Regions from separate parts of the Sporosarcina sp. E16_3 genome, predicted to be linked through region 1. Evidence: riboswitches for the same ligand, from Rfam matches in the RefSeq annotation. Region 1 holds a riboswitch; each other region holds the start of a gene.
The links. A riboswitch is a leader RNA that binds a small molecule or an ion and turns the genes downstream of it on or off. The one in region 1 is predicted to bind preQ1.

Region 1 (4,910 bases):
TCTGTTCTACAATCGCCGAATCATCCTGTCTGCCGAAAATTCTTTTAAAGAATCCCACTAATCTATCACCTCATTGGTTTCATTTAATTTTAGTAGTAATCTTATCGTTACGGTTCGTTAAATGGCAAACTAAAAGGATTGTTCACAATCTCTCCTTTTCCCCTTAGGCCTAAATAATGCTAAAGTATAGGGTAGGATGATATCTATTAATTGAAAAGAGGCTTCATTATGCGTGGTTTTGTTTACCTAATCGTTTTCTTCTCGTTTTTTGATTTATTTTCGCAACTGCCCGTTATGAGTCCATTTGCATTATCTCTTGGTGCTACGCCATTTTTGGTTGGACTTGCGGTTGGTATGTATTCATTTTCAAATACAATTGGGAATATTATTTCTGGGTTCATGACTGACAAAAGAGGACCCTTCCTTATACTCGTACTTGGACTTTTCGCTTCGGCACTCTCTCTCTTCCTCTACGCATTTGTTGATGGACCGGCGTCATTGCTCGGTGTCCGCTTTGTCCATGGTTTCATGGAAGGACTAATTGTCCCAGCTGCGTTTACTTTCTTGGCAAACCGTGCAGAAGTGTCTAAACGTGGTAAAAGTGTTGCTATTTCCGGCGCATTCGTTGGATTGGCAGCCATTATTGGTCCAGCATATGGCGGCATTGTAGCTGCTAAAACGAGCACACCTTTCATTATGGCGGTTAACGGCGGCATAATGATGCTACTGGCAATACTTGCGTTTTTTGTTTTACGATCGTTTACATATGTACGAAAACTGCCTTCAAAAGGAGCTGACAATTTCCGTGTCAAATACCTTTTCCAACATCCGGGGATGGTCAGAGCATTTGCCGGGGCATTCTTTTTAATGTTCTCACAAGGTGTACTCGCTCTTGTGTTGCCTTTAAAAGTTGAATCACTTGGATTTGATACGAAAACAACTGGTTTGTTACTAAGCACATTCGGTGTCGTCGCAATTCTCATCTTTTTATTGCCAATCAACCGGATCTTTGACCGTGTTCGGCCAGTTGTGACACTTGCATTTGGAATAACACTTATGGGATTAAGCATGTTGTTCTTGAGCCAAGTTGAGGAATTGAACAACTTATATATCGCCATGTGTATTTACGGGGCTGGATTCGCTTTCCTCTTCCCATCCATTAACTCACTGCTAATTGATTCATCATCTCCTGAATTTCGTGGGAAAGCATATGGTTATTTTTACGCGTTCTTCTCGATTGGTGTCGTTGCAGGTTCAAGCGTGATTGGATTCTTGGACTTGGAATACCGAGCCGCTTTCATGCTGACAGGATTCATCCTGCTCGCAGTTGCTTTATATACCTTGATCGGATTGAAGAACAAAAGTTCTATTGACAAATCATCGCACGTCCTATAATGTCAGATACGAAATGAATACCCTGTTCGGGAGAGGTTCATAGCGACCCTCTATAAAAAACTATGGATGACGAAATTTACGCCATGTGCATTCAATATGGCCCCTTTTTCGGCACCTATGGACCTCCCTGACAAATTATACGGGAGGTTTTTTTAATTGGCTGGAAGAGATGAAGCAACACTGACCGACTTAACTTTGCTCGGCAATCAAAATACAAAATACGTGTACGAGTACAACCCCGACATTTTAGAGTCGGTCGACAATATGCATGTGGGTCGCGATTACTTCGTGAAATTCAACTGTCCGGAGTTTACATCACTTTGTCCGATGACAGGGCAACCCGATTTCGCGACAATGTATATCAGTTTTGTGCCGGATAAAAAACTTGTGGAAAGCAAAGCACTCAAGTTATATCTATTCAGTTTCCGAAATCACGGTGATTTCCATGAAGACTGCGTCAATATTATTATGAATGATTTAATCAAACTGATTGAACCGCGTTATATCGAAGTGTGGGGAAAATTTACTCCGCGTGGCGGCTTGTCAATCGATCCTTACTGCAACTACGGTAAACCCGAAACGAAATATGAACAAATGGCAGAACACCGACTGATGAATCACGATATGTATCCCGAAAAAATCGATAACCGATAAGAAGAGGTGTAACAACAATGCTTTATTATTTGAATGGACTTTTCGTCGGATTATTAATTTTATCAAATATATTAGCTGTGAAATTATTCAGTATTGGCGAGTGGATTGTATTACCTGCAGCTGCACTCATTTATGTCTGCACCTATCCGCTCCTGGATGTCATAACAGAAGCGTATGGCAAAGAAGCTGCTAGAAGAACCGTTCTAACAGGTTTTATGGCACAACTTTTCGCAATTTTCTTCATCTGGATTGCCATTAAGTTACCTGCAGCCCCTTTCTATGAACACCAAGAATCGTTCGAAACGATCTTCAGCGCGGGCTTCCGTGTGACAATCGCGAGTTTGGTTGCTTACCTTATAAGCCAGAACCTCGACGTTGCGATTTTTGACAAACTAAAAAAACGACATGGCACAAAGAAATTGTGGATCCGCAATAACGCATCCACAATGGTAAGCCAGCTTGTCGATACGGCTATTTTTATTTCGATCGCTTTTTACGGCACAATGCCACTAGGCGTTTTAATTGGAATGATCTTCAGCCAATATATCTTCAAATTTATTGTCGCAATCCTAGACACACCTATTGTTTACGCACTTGTTGCGTTATGCAGAAGGACGGATAAAATAGATAAAACGAATACGATAACCGCACACAATTAAAGTGACAATCCATTATTCCGAATAAATAAGAGGCAGGCACCATCTCGATTTGAGATAGTACCTGCCTCTTTCATTCACACTAGTGTTAAACGTTTTGCATTTGAAAAGTCTTGATTTCTTCCATGAAAGCTTCCCCGTATCTTTCTAGTTTCGCAAGACCGACACCGTTAACCTCAAGGAAATCATCATTTGTAATTGGCATTCTGGCCGACATATCACGTAATGTTTTATCTGAAAAAACGACGAACGGAGGTACACCGGCTTCTTGAGCCAGTTTCATACGAAGTGCCCGAAGCTGGTCGAATAGCGGATCATCATTCGCAACTTGCGTTGTAATAACAGTCACTTTTCGATTGACAGTTACTTTGCCAGTCAGCACATCTTTCCCTTGTTCACTGACGTAAATGGTTGGAAATTGCCCATTCTCTACGCCAAGATAACTTTCCGAAATGATGAACTCAATGAAATCGGAAATATCTTTTGCACTACGCCCTTTCATTAAACCATATGTCGTTAATTTATCGAAACCGAATTCAATCACTTTCTTATTCCTAGATCCTGTTAATACTTGTGCAATCATCGCCTTACCGAACCGTTGTCCCATTCGAATAACACATGACAATACTTTTTGAACATCTTCAGTCACATCCGTACTTTCCCGTGTGTCCGTACAATTAGCACAGCGACCGCAGTTCTTCACATCTGTCTCTCCGAAATACAAAATAATGAATTTCTGGAGGCAGGTTTCCGTATGACAGTAGTCAATCATTGACTGCAATTTTTCAAGCTCCGCTGGGATTCTGCTCGGGTCTTGTGATTGATCAATTAGGAATCGCTGGGTCTGGACATCCTGTGATGAAAAAAGCACAGTACAAGCACTGTCAAGCCCGTCCCTTCCTGCACGCCCTGCCTCCTGATAATAGCTCTCCATGTTTTTCGGCATCTGGTAATGAATCACATAACGGATATTGGATTTATCAATCCCCATACCAAATGCATTCGTCGCAACCATCACGGAAGCCTCATCATTCAAAAAGCGGTCTTGCCCAGACTGGCGTTCAATATCTCCAAGTCCTGCATGGTATTTCGCAACTGACACGCCACTTTTCTGAAGGATGTCATGCACATGATCAACCGCTTTTCGTGTCGCAGCGTAAATGATGCCCGCTTCCCCTTCATTTTTCCGGACATATTCTTTGACGAATTTCTCACGGTCTTGACCTTTAACCACAGAAAAAGTAAGATTCGCCCGTTCGAAACCAGTCATGACCGTATTGTTTTCACTAATCCCAAGCTGTCGGCAAATATCTTCCCGAACAGCAGGGGTGGCGGTAGCTGTAAGTGCAAGTAGGACCGGTTTTTTATCGAACAGAGAAACGATACTGCTTATATTACGGTAACTTGGACGGAAATCATGACCCCATTGCGAAATACAATGCGCCTCGTCGATTGCAACCATTGGAATTGTCATCCGGCGCAACTGGTTTTTGAAAGACGGTGAATCCAGTCGCTCCGGCGCCACATAAAGAAGCTGGTATTCGCCCATTACAGCCCTTTCCATTGTTTCAAAGTATTCCTCAGATGACATCGAACTGTTAATGTATGCCGCTGGAATTCCAGCCTGGTGGAGGGCATCAACCTGATCTTTCATCAAGGAAATAAGGGGTGAAATAACAAGAACAGTACCCTCCATTACAAGTGCAGGTACCTGATAACAAACAGACTTCCCGCCCCCAGTTGGCATGACACAAAGCGTGTCATGAGAACTCATAACGCCCCGGATAACTTGCTCCTGCCCCGTTCTAAATGAAGGATATCCGAAATATGTTGTCAGTATCGCTAAAGCTTTTTCGATTTGGACCATCTCCTAACTATATATCAAAGAAAAAAGCACCGGATTATGGCGCTTAAAGTTGTATTATTTTTCAAAAACATGCATTTCCTATCGCCCTGAGCATCTTATATAAGAATATCAGATTAAGCGACATAATGGAATGAAAGTCCGTCAGTCCAGTTAGATCCGTAGAAACCGAAAAAAGTACTTTTAACTAGTAGGGGTTATTATCGGAAGACTAATCTCTACAGTCGTTCCATGGCCTTCTTTACTCTTGAATTGAATAGATCCATGATGGTTTTCAATAATTTTATAGCTAACCATAAGTCCTAAACCTGTCCCTTTCTCCTTCAGTGAATAGAATGGTT
Region 2 (4,910 bases), on a different contig from region 1:
ACATAAATTGCATAGAAACAAGCCCTGCATCGAAAGAAGCAATGTTCGCTCTTACCTCTCTTGGCATATTTGGATAAACTGCATTCGTACTGGCAATTGTGAGATCCTTAATAGAATCATCCATATGTCCTTCTGCCACGTTTTGTGTATAAATTTGTTCCACTTTCTTATACGCATCTATATTCCCCAAGACCGCAATAACAGCAGAAGAATCCTCAACGGCAGCTTGATTATTGGCTATTTTTTTCAGTTCCTTCTTCAATTCTGCGTCTTGAAAAACGATAAAGCTCCAAGATTGTAGGTTGCTGGATGAAGGAGCAATTGTAGCCAACTTCAGCATTTCTGCAATTTCTTCTTTACCGATTGTAGCGTTCGGATCGAACACCCTCACTGATTTCCTTGCGTTCATTACACTATATAAATTTGAATCTAATGTTGTAGTCATTGTATTGCCTCCCTTTTACAACTTACTAATAGTAAGTGATTGCATACAACTTACCATTAGTAAGTTGTATGTGTCAACCCTAACGATACATGTTAAGATAGATGAAAGATAAAGCAGAATGGAGGTTTGACTAGTGAATCAACCGAACGAATGTGGGATTTCATCACATGTCTGCAACAACTTTCACGATACGATTGAATTTATTGGCAAGAGATGGATGGGGGTAATTATTTATACATTGATGTCCGGACCCAAGCGTTTTCATGAAATCACTGAGGGTATTCCAGGGATATCAGACCGACTTTTAACAGAACGGCTAAATGAATTAATCAAAGAAGGCCTTGTTATAAAAAAACAATTGGAGCCTTCTACTATAATTGGATACGAACTTACGGATAGCGGGATGGAATTGAAAGAAGTTATTACAGCCATTCGGAACTGGATGGCAAAGCGTACAACCCCTTAGGTTAGAGCGCATATAAACACCTCCAAAAAGAGCTTTTATACCCTCGTGGTTTAAAGCTCTTTCCCCATTCTTTGACTGACTACATTCATCTATATCTAGAAGAATCATTGCTCCCACAAGGCATCGTACACCGATATTTATCCTCCCTAAATTCGTACCTCTTCGTTTTTCACATGTATTGACATGTACGAATCAAAAACACTATGATACACTGTATTGCAGGCTTTTAACACGTGGTTCGTCAACCATCCCACGCTAAAAAAACTAGGAGGAAAAGAATAATGAAGATAAAAACAATGGCCATTAGCGGGATTATCGCCGCTTTATATGTAGCTGTATCCCTATTAATAGCACCATTAGCATACGCAGCCATCCAATTTAGGATCCCTGAGATGTTCAACCATCTCGTCGTGTTCAATAAGAAATTTATATTTGGGATTGTACTCGGCGTGTTTGTGACAAACTTATTTTCCCCGCTTGGCATGTATGACCTGTTTTTCGGGGTAAGCCAATCAATCCTAGCTCTTTCAATCACGATCTTTTCTGCTAAATTCATATCCGGAATGTTCAAGCGAATGGTCTTCAACACGCTTGTCTTCACCTTTACAATGTTCATCATTGCTTTCGAGTTGAACCTAGCGTTAGGACTGCCTTTCCTTCTTACATGGTTAACAGTTGCTATCGGCGAATTTGTTGTCATGGCAATCGGAATTCCGATTATGATAGCTTTGAATAAACGTCTTAATTTCGAAAAGTTGATTTAACCAAAACGTCCCCTGCCACTTTGTCTACAATTGAATTGGCGGAGACTTTTCTAGGAGGGTTACGATGTATATCTCCATTCAAGAAACCGCCGAACACCTTAGTATGCCCGTCGAACAAGTAGAAAAGTACGTACGGGAAGGCCGTATCCGCTCCGTCCATGATGGGGAACAATTCCTCATTAACAAGGATCAGTTTGGTCACTATTTGGAACAGCTCCAAATGTTGAAACACCAAATCGATGAATGGCGGAACGAACCAATCCCACCCGATCGTGACATTAAAGATGAAGATTAAAAAACCGGCTGAGGACACACACGTCTTCAGCCGATTTTATTTTATTTGAAATGGGTTTTCATTACGAGTAATTAGGGCATAGGAATGAAAATCGCTTTAAACGGCAATACTAAACACACCGATTGATTGCTTTAAAAGCACTTTACTAGTATAGTAAGAAGCTGTTTCTAAATTACCAGTTACACGAGGGGGAATTATGAAGAAAATTTCAAATGTCTTTTACATCACAATTGGTCTGATTATTTTGACCGTCGGGTATGGCGCGTTAGCACCCGAGAATTTCGCTGCTGTCACAACTAATGCCAAAAACTTTGTTGCGTCGTCTTTTGGTTGGTACTATATGCTACTCATGTCATTTATGTTAGTACTTAGTTTCTATTTTATCGTCAGTCCATACGGAAAAATCCGACTTGGAAAAGATACGGACCGCCCGCAGTTTTCAACAGTTACATGGGTTGCCATGCTGTTCTCTGCCGGGATGGGAATCGGCCTCGTCTTTTATGGTGCTGCTGAACCGTTATCACACTTTGCAATCAGCCCTGCTTCGGAAGATCCAAATACAGATGCCGCCTTTAAAGAATCCTTACGTCAGTCTTTCTTCCACTGGGGTATCCACATATGGGCAATGTATGGAGTTACCGCACTATCTCTAGCCTTCTTCCAGTTCCGTAAAGGTGAACCGGGATTAATTTCAGCAACATTGAAGCCGATATTCGGCAAAAAAATGGTTGGTCCGTGGGGTACTCTCGTTGATGTACTCGCCGTTTTTGCGACAGCATTCGGCGTCGCTACATCTCTCGGCTTCGGTGCTGTTCAAATTAATGCAGGCCTCAACTACTTATTTGATGTTAAGATATCTATCTTTTCACAGTTTGTCATCATTGCAGTCATCACGGTCTTGTTCGTGATATCCGCATGGTCTGGGTTAAGCAAAGGTATCAAGTATTTGTCGAATACAAACTTAGTCCTGACACTAGTACTTCTTGGGTTTATCGTCGTTCTAGGACCGACATTGCTCATCTTCAATATGTTCACCGATTCATTTGGCGGCTATTTTTCAAACCTTATCCAAATGAGTTTCGGCACAGCGCCTTTGAATTCCACTGATCGGGAATGGCTCGATGGTTGGACAATTTTCTACTGGGCATGGTGGATTGCTTGGGCACCGTTTGTCAGTATGTTCATTGCTCGTATTTCAAAAGGTCGGACAATTAGGGAGTTCATGATTGGCGTACTTGCTGCGCCTACACTCCTGGTTACATTTTGGTTTTCAGCGTTTGGTTCAACAGCGATTGATATCCAGAAAAAAGGACTTGCCGACTTGACAGTACCAAGTACAGAACTAACTATTTTTGAAATGTTCAATGTTATGCCTTTGTCGTTCATAATATCCATTTGTGCGATTTTATTGATTATTTCATTCTTCATCACATCGGCGGATTCAGCAACTTTTGTCCTCGGTATGCAATCAACAAACGGTTCATTGACGCCACCGAATAATGTGAAGCTCATTTGGGGCGTTATTCAGTCCACAATTGCGCTCATTTTGCTATCTGTCAACGGCCTTACCGCTTTGCAAAACACAATTATTATCGCTGCACTGCCATTTTCTTTTGTCTTGCTGCTCATGGTTGTCGCATTGCTTAAAGCGTTGAAAGCCGAATTAAAGTTGATGAAATTAAAATAATGACCCAAAAGCGATTCCATATATGGAATCGCTTTTTCTTAACTAGTAACAAGAACTTTTTCACGTTTCCCAATCATTTGAAGGAAATCTCCAACCATTGCACTCGCCGTTGGGTACATTCCTGCGCCCGGACCAACAAGTGTGAGCGCACCAAGATAATCAGTTTCAACAATAATTGCATTATTTACGCCATCAACACCATATAGCGGATGTTCTGGGCCAATAAGAACCGGCCCCACACTACCGTGCAATATTCCCTTTTCATCAATCAAAATATCAGCGACATGCCGATAACGAAGTTTAGCCTTAGATGCATCCGCTACATCTTCAATTGTAACCTTGTTAATCCCAACAACCGAAACGCCCTGCCAATTTGGTTGACTACCAAAGGCAAGTGCGCTCAAAATCATCAGTTTCCGAAAGGCATCTTTGCCACTTATATCGTCCGTTGGATCTGCTTCCGCATAACCAAGCACCTGTGCTTCATGAAGCGCGGCTTTAAACGGGATTCCCTCTTTCCGCATCTTCGTCAATATGAAATTGGAAGTACCATTCAAAACGCCTCGAATTCGTCGCACTCGATCTGTTAGTAACAAGTTAGTCACCGTACGGATAATCGGTACACCGCCCGCTGTCGTTGCTTCGTAACCAAAGTGAACTCCGCGGAACTTCGCATGCTTTAGCAACGCTGGACCATGTTTCGCAAACATCGTCTTATTTGCTGTTATAACATGAAAACCTTTTTCTATCGCTTCCGAAAGATACGTATATGCGGGCTCCTCCCCAACAATTGCCTCAAAGATGAAGTCAATGTCCGGATTTGACAAAATTTCCTGAATGTCGTCCGTTATCCTCGTTCCAGGTGTTGCTAGACGTTCTTTCGCCTTATCACGAACCAAGATAGAAACGATATCGATTACACAGCCGGTTTCTCGTTTAATCTCTTCTTTTCTTTCATTCAAAATCCTATAAATCCCTTCACCTACAGTGCCGAAGCCAAGTAGGGCGACTTTGATTGACGGCATACCGCCACCTCCATGGACTGGTTGATGACAAGTCCCCATTTTTCAAATTCCGTTAAAAAGCTTTCATGGCCATTTTTTGTATTGACCAAACAATAGATTGAATTTGGAATCATATGGACAAACGTTCGAGTTTCTTCCGTCGGACACATTGGATCGTGCGTAAACGCAAAGGCCACTACTTTTGCAGTTATCCGGCTGGAAGCTATTTCAATGCCCCCCCGATCACGG
Region 3 (4,910 bases), on a different contig from region 1:
TACTTTTAGCAGGTTCTTTAGCATTTGGTATGGCAATTAGTGATGTAGAAGCAAGCACACATAAAGTCCAAACTGGAGAATCGCTATGGGACATTTCAAAATTAAACCAGGTGTCCATTACCAATCTTAAAAAATGGAATAACTTAAAATCAGACTTACTCTATCCAAATCAAGTCTTACAAACGTCAGCTAAGAATAGCAATTTAGCGTCTAGCAACGCTACAAAAAAGATCGGTACTTTTAAGGCGAAAACCAATGTCAATGTGCGTTCCGCTGCTGGTACAACTAATAAGATCGTTGCTAAGGTAAAAAAAGGGGCTACGTTAACAGTTTCACAGCAAAAAAAGCTGGGGAACGATGTCTGGTTTCATGTAAAAGTCAACAAAACATCGGGTTGGATACTAAGTTCTCTTTTGACAAGTACAAACAACTCAACTTCTAAGCCATCTACTGCTTCTAAAAACGTTGTTGATCAGGCAATGAAGCTAAGGTTTATACCCTACATATTTGGTGGAACGACAAAAAACGGCTTTGACTGTAGCGGTTTTGTTCAATACGCTTTTAAACAATCAGGAAAAGACGTCTCACGCACCACGCTTGGTCAATTTGCACAATCGAAGAAAGTAACCTCCCCTAAGCCAGGTGATTTGGTCTTTTTCCAAAATACATATCGTAAAGGCATTTCGCACGTTGGCATTTACATTGGCAATAATAAGTTCGTCCATGCTGGAGGCAAGCAATCACAAGTAACAAGTCTAAACAACAGCTATTGGAAATCAAAATTACATAGTTTTAAACGATTGTAAGCAGAATCCCTTCATCTAGTTAATTGATGAAGGGATTCTTTTTTGGTAATTTAAGAGGGGCTACTCGACTGGCAAACGAATACCTGTATACAAATAAAAACACCACAACTTTAAGGGCTGTGGCAGTTCTAAAAACTAATTTAAGGTGCCTTGTCACCTTAGTGCAAGATACCATTCACTAGTATATGTATAATTAATAACACGTCTGTTGTTTAACTAAAAATAACCAAGTAAACTTGATCAAACCCTAGACGCTGCGTGTAGGGATGCTTCTCAACTGGATAAAAGCCTCCAAAGATGCAATTTTGGAGGCTTTTACTTTTTCTATGTTTTTTTCTTTTATTAATAGTAAAGAAGTGTCACTTTCTATAAGACATCACATAATTAATTTGTATCTTCGTGCACGCACATGTCTTACTTAAATTCCTCAGGTCCGACATTCATTTCAAAAGCCCCATTTTTATACATAAGGGGAGATCTTTCAGTACCGGATTCCGAGTAAGTTTCTACATGACTTACTTTCATTTCATGCGTATCTGTGAAATCAATTTTGGCGATTGCTACCCAATAAGCATACTTATTCTCCTCGAACAAAGGGGATGTGATTTTTTGTCCCATTTGATTATCGACAACTGCTTTCGCTTTCATCGCTTTGAAACTGCCAACCCCGTTGGAGACCGCGCTGTACGCTGCAAATAAAACATAATTAAGCTGTGATGGATTATGAACAGTAATCGTCTCTTTCCCAGAGTTTTTCGCGTCTCCATCCAACGTGATGAACGGTAGGCTAGTAGAGCTTCCAAGATTTTTATAATAGACTTTGCCTTCAGTTCCGTCTTTCGTAACGTAAAAACAATATAAATCCAAATCCTTATTGCTTTTCCATTCCAGCGTCGCGACTACTTTAGTCGTTTTCTTGATTGATATCGTTTCTTTTTTCCTCAGGGTAACGATTAAAGGTTTCACTACTTCTTTTTTCTCAACAGGCGCGGGCACGGGGGCTATCGGTTCGTTAATTACATCCAATCCAAAGTTTTCACATAAAGAGGGAAGTCCGCCATTGAACCCACTCCCCACTGGATTCAGCTTCCACTCACCGTTATGCCTATAGATTTCACCAACAACGATGGCAGTCTCTTGCTGTAGTTCTTCCCCGAAAGTAAATGAAAACAAGATTCGCCCACTCAATCGATCCTTCACAATTAAGCGGGCGGAAGAAACTGTACTGAAACTTTGTCCTTTGCTCTCTCCCTCATGAATAGTCAAGGTAAGTGCGATTTTTTGGATAGTATTCGGAACCTTATCCAAGGATAAGTGGATTTCATTTTGCCCGTTTGTAGAGCTAAAATGCTTTACAGATTTATCTATACTATATGGTTGTCCATAAAAAATAAAGCTCTCATCGTTTTTACAGAGTCCACCTTCATCCAATAAAAATGCCGCTCCGTCAATCTCCATTTCTTTGTTTATCGTCGTCCATTCTAAGACAGTAACAATATCCGTAATTGCCGTATTTTTTGTAATATCAACTTTTTGACCTCGTAAAATATTCATGATTCGACTCCTTATGGTTTTATAGTTGTGATTTTCTTTTTTCAGGCTCTACCACATAATTTAAATACAGATGTAACTCATTTTACCGGTCTTCTCCTCGATTTAATAGAACTAACTATTTCCAATCTTAAAACGGATTGTGTGAGTGTCCATATCCCTATTCATCTAAGAGGTTAACTTGCAATTCCCCTCTTACCGTCCCATCCATTCCCCAGTTATGCTATCATTAACAGGGTTCAAAAAAGAGGTTCGAAAACTCCCTCTCTAAAAAACTAAGGAGATGTTTATATTGAAAAATGAAAAAGCGGTTGTCGTCTTTAGCGGTGGCCAAGACAGTACGACATGCCTATTTTGGGCATTGAAAAATTTTGGTGAAGTGGCAACGGTGACGTTTGACTATGGCCAACGACATTCAGAGGAAATCGAGTGTGCTCGGCAAATTGCAGACGAGCTAGGCGTATCGTTCAAAGTACTGGATATGAATTTGATCAACCAGCTGTCAGCGAATGCTTTGACACGGGCTGATATTGAAGTGAAGGAAGTAGTAGGCGAATTGCCGTCGACTTTCGTTCCTGGTAGGAATCATTTGTTTCTTTCATTTGCTGCAGTTTATGCAGATGCGATTGGTTCTCGTCACTTAATCACAGGTGTGAGTGAAACGGATTTCAGTGGTTATCCTGATTGTCGTGACAATTTTATAAAGTCGTTGAATGTAACTTTGAATTTAGCGATGGACGGACGGTTTGTCATCCATACGCCATTGATGTGGCTCGATAAAGCCGATGTGTGGGCATTGTCTGACGAACTTGGTGCGTTTGAATTTGTGCAGGACAAGACACTTACTTGCTACAACGGAATCCCGAGTACGGGTTGTGGGGAATGCCCTGCCTGTGTGCTACGGAATGATGGACTCGCTACTTATTTATCCAAAAAGTCTGTTGGTGTTTCTAAATGATGCAGCAGTTTTATCCGCAAGTTCAGCATTCTTATCGTTTTGAATTAAACAAAGACATGCATTTTTCTGCGGCACATTTCATTCCAAGCGAAGATGCTGGAAAATGCCAAGTGATGCATGGACATACCTATTACTTAAATATAACAATTGGAGGAAATGAACTTGATCCAATCGGTTTTCTGATTGATTTCAAAGAGCTCAAAAACCTCATTCATGATAAATACGATCACTCTCTGCTAAATGATCATCCTGAATTTAACAGCAATTTCCCGACGACGGAGAAATTGGCGGAACAGATTTGCAAATCAATCCAGGAAGTTCTTCTGACGAGAAGCAATAAGCCAGTATGTCTCCAAGTTATTGTCCGAGAAACGCCGACCTCATACGTGATATATCGCCCTTAGTTATTCTCTTATCCTAGAAATCACTTTATAATAAAGGTAAAGGATAGATTAATGGGGGGTTGCTTCATGAAGGTCTATGTACTAACTAATGAAGTGAACGGTAAACAATATGTAGGAATTACAGTTCAAAAATTACAGGATAGGTTTAATCAACATTGCAGGTACTCGGGAATGGTTATTAATAAAGCCATCCAGAAATACGGTAGGGAAAAATTCACGATTGAGGAATTAGAAGAATGTTCATCGCTAAAGGAACTCCGAGAAAGAGAGACCTACTACATTGAAAATCTTTGTACCGCGACTCCTAATGGCTATAACCTATCTTTTGGTGGTGAAGGTCTTGCTGATGAAGCCAGAGAAAAAATATCTAAAGCTTTGAAGGGGAAGCCCAAAACTAAAGAACACGCCGAAAATATATCTAAAGGACGTACTGGTCTTAAAGTTTCTTCTAAAACTAAGAAAAAATTAAGAGAAATAAATCTTGGCAAGAAATATTCAGATGAAACGAAGAAGAAACAATCTGAAAGTCAAAAAAGATATTTCAAAGAAAATCCAGGACGGATAGAGCAATCTCGAAAAGGCGGGCTTATGCGTAAAGGGGCCAAGGTAAGTGACCTTACTCGAAAAAAGATAAGTAAAACCCTTAAAGGAAGACCAAATATACACACTAGATTAACACACTTAACTATAGAGGATAGGGATTCCATTTTAAATGAAATCGCTGCAGGGGAGAAAATGAAAAACTTATCTGAAAGATACAAAGTATCCTATGACACAATCAAAGAAATAAAATACGGACGACATTGGCTGTGCAGAGAGGCATGATTATTTGAGTAAAATAAAAATACCGATTATGGAAGTATTCGGCCCAACTATTCAAGGGGAAGGCGCCATTATGGGACTTAAAACGATGTTTGTCCGAACAGCTGGATGTGATTATTCTTGTTCTTGGTGCGATTCCAGTTTTACGTGGGATGGTTCTGGAAAAAGCACTCCGAAACAGCCGCTAGAAATCATAGATGAACTTAAAGCAATAGGTGGACAATCATTTTCACATGTCACAATTTCAGGAGGGAACCCTGCCCTTCACAAAGGAATCGGGGAACTTGTTGACCTATGCCATGAACAAGGATGGAAGGTCGCCGTTGAAACGCAAGCTTCCTTTTGGCAGGATTGGTTGTTGAGAATCGA

Region 2: another riboswitch for preQ1. It lies ahead of I2483_RS07715 (QueT transporter family protein); the one in region 1 lies ahead of queF (preQ(1) synthase).
Region 3: another riboswitch for preQ1. It lies ahead of queC (7-cyano-7-deazaguanine synthase QueC); the one in region 1 lies ahead of queF (preQ(1) synthase).

Annotation. Positions count from the first base shown of each region.
Region 1 is NZ_JADPRX010000023.1:10,236-15,145, forward strand. Features, by position in the region: gene I2483_RS13355 (hypothetical protein) at 1-58, opposite strand, end outside; gene I2483_RS13360 (MFS transporter) at 229-1,395, shown strand; PreQ1 riboswitch class I at 1,422-1,465, shown strand; gene queF (preQ(1) synthase) at 1,552-2,049, shown strand; gene I2483_RS13370 (queuosine precursor transporter) at 2,067-2,708, shown strand; gene recQ (DNA helicase RecQ) at 2,794-4,572, opposite strand; gene I2483_RS13380 (ATP-binding protein) at 4,753-4,910, opposite strand, start outside.
Region 2 is NZ_JADPRX010000009.1:27,296-32,205, forward strand. Features, by position in the region: gene I2483_RS07705 (nitroreductase family protein) at 1-445, opposite strand, end outside; gene I2483_RS07710 (winged helix-turn-helix transcriptional regulator) at 579-911, shown strand; PreQ1 riboswitch class I at 1,139-1,185, shown strand; gene I2483_RS07715 (QueT transporter family protein) at 1,193-1,675, shown strand; gene I2483_RS07720 (excisionase family DNA-binding protein) at 1,740-1,970, shown strand; gene I2483_RS07725 (BCCT family transporter) at 2,167-3,657, shown strand; gene I2483_RS07730 (homoserine dehydrogenase) at 3,696-4,682, opposite strand; gene I2483_RS07735 (homoserine O-acetyltransferase family protein) at 4,640-4,910, opposite strand, start outside.
Region 3 is NZ_JADPRX010000002.1:197,083-201,992, forward strand. Features, by position in the region: gene I2483_RS03350 (C40 family peptidase) at 1-806, shown strand, start outside; gene I2483_RS03355 (TerD family protein) at 1,221-2,360, opposite strand; PreQ1 riboswitch class I at 2,599-2,642, shown strand; gene queC (7-cyano-7-deazaguanine synthase QueC) at 2,650-3,315, shown strand; gene queD (6-carboxytetrahydropterin synthase QueD) at 3,312-3,719, shown strand; gene I2483_RS03370 (GIY-YIG nuclease family protein) at 3,786-4,544, shown strand; gene queE (7-carboxy-7-deazaguanine synthase QueE) at 4,573-4,910, shown strand, end outside.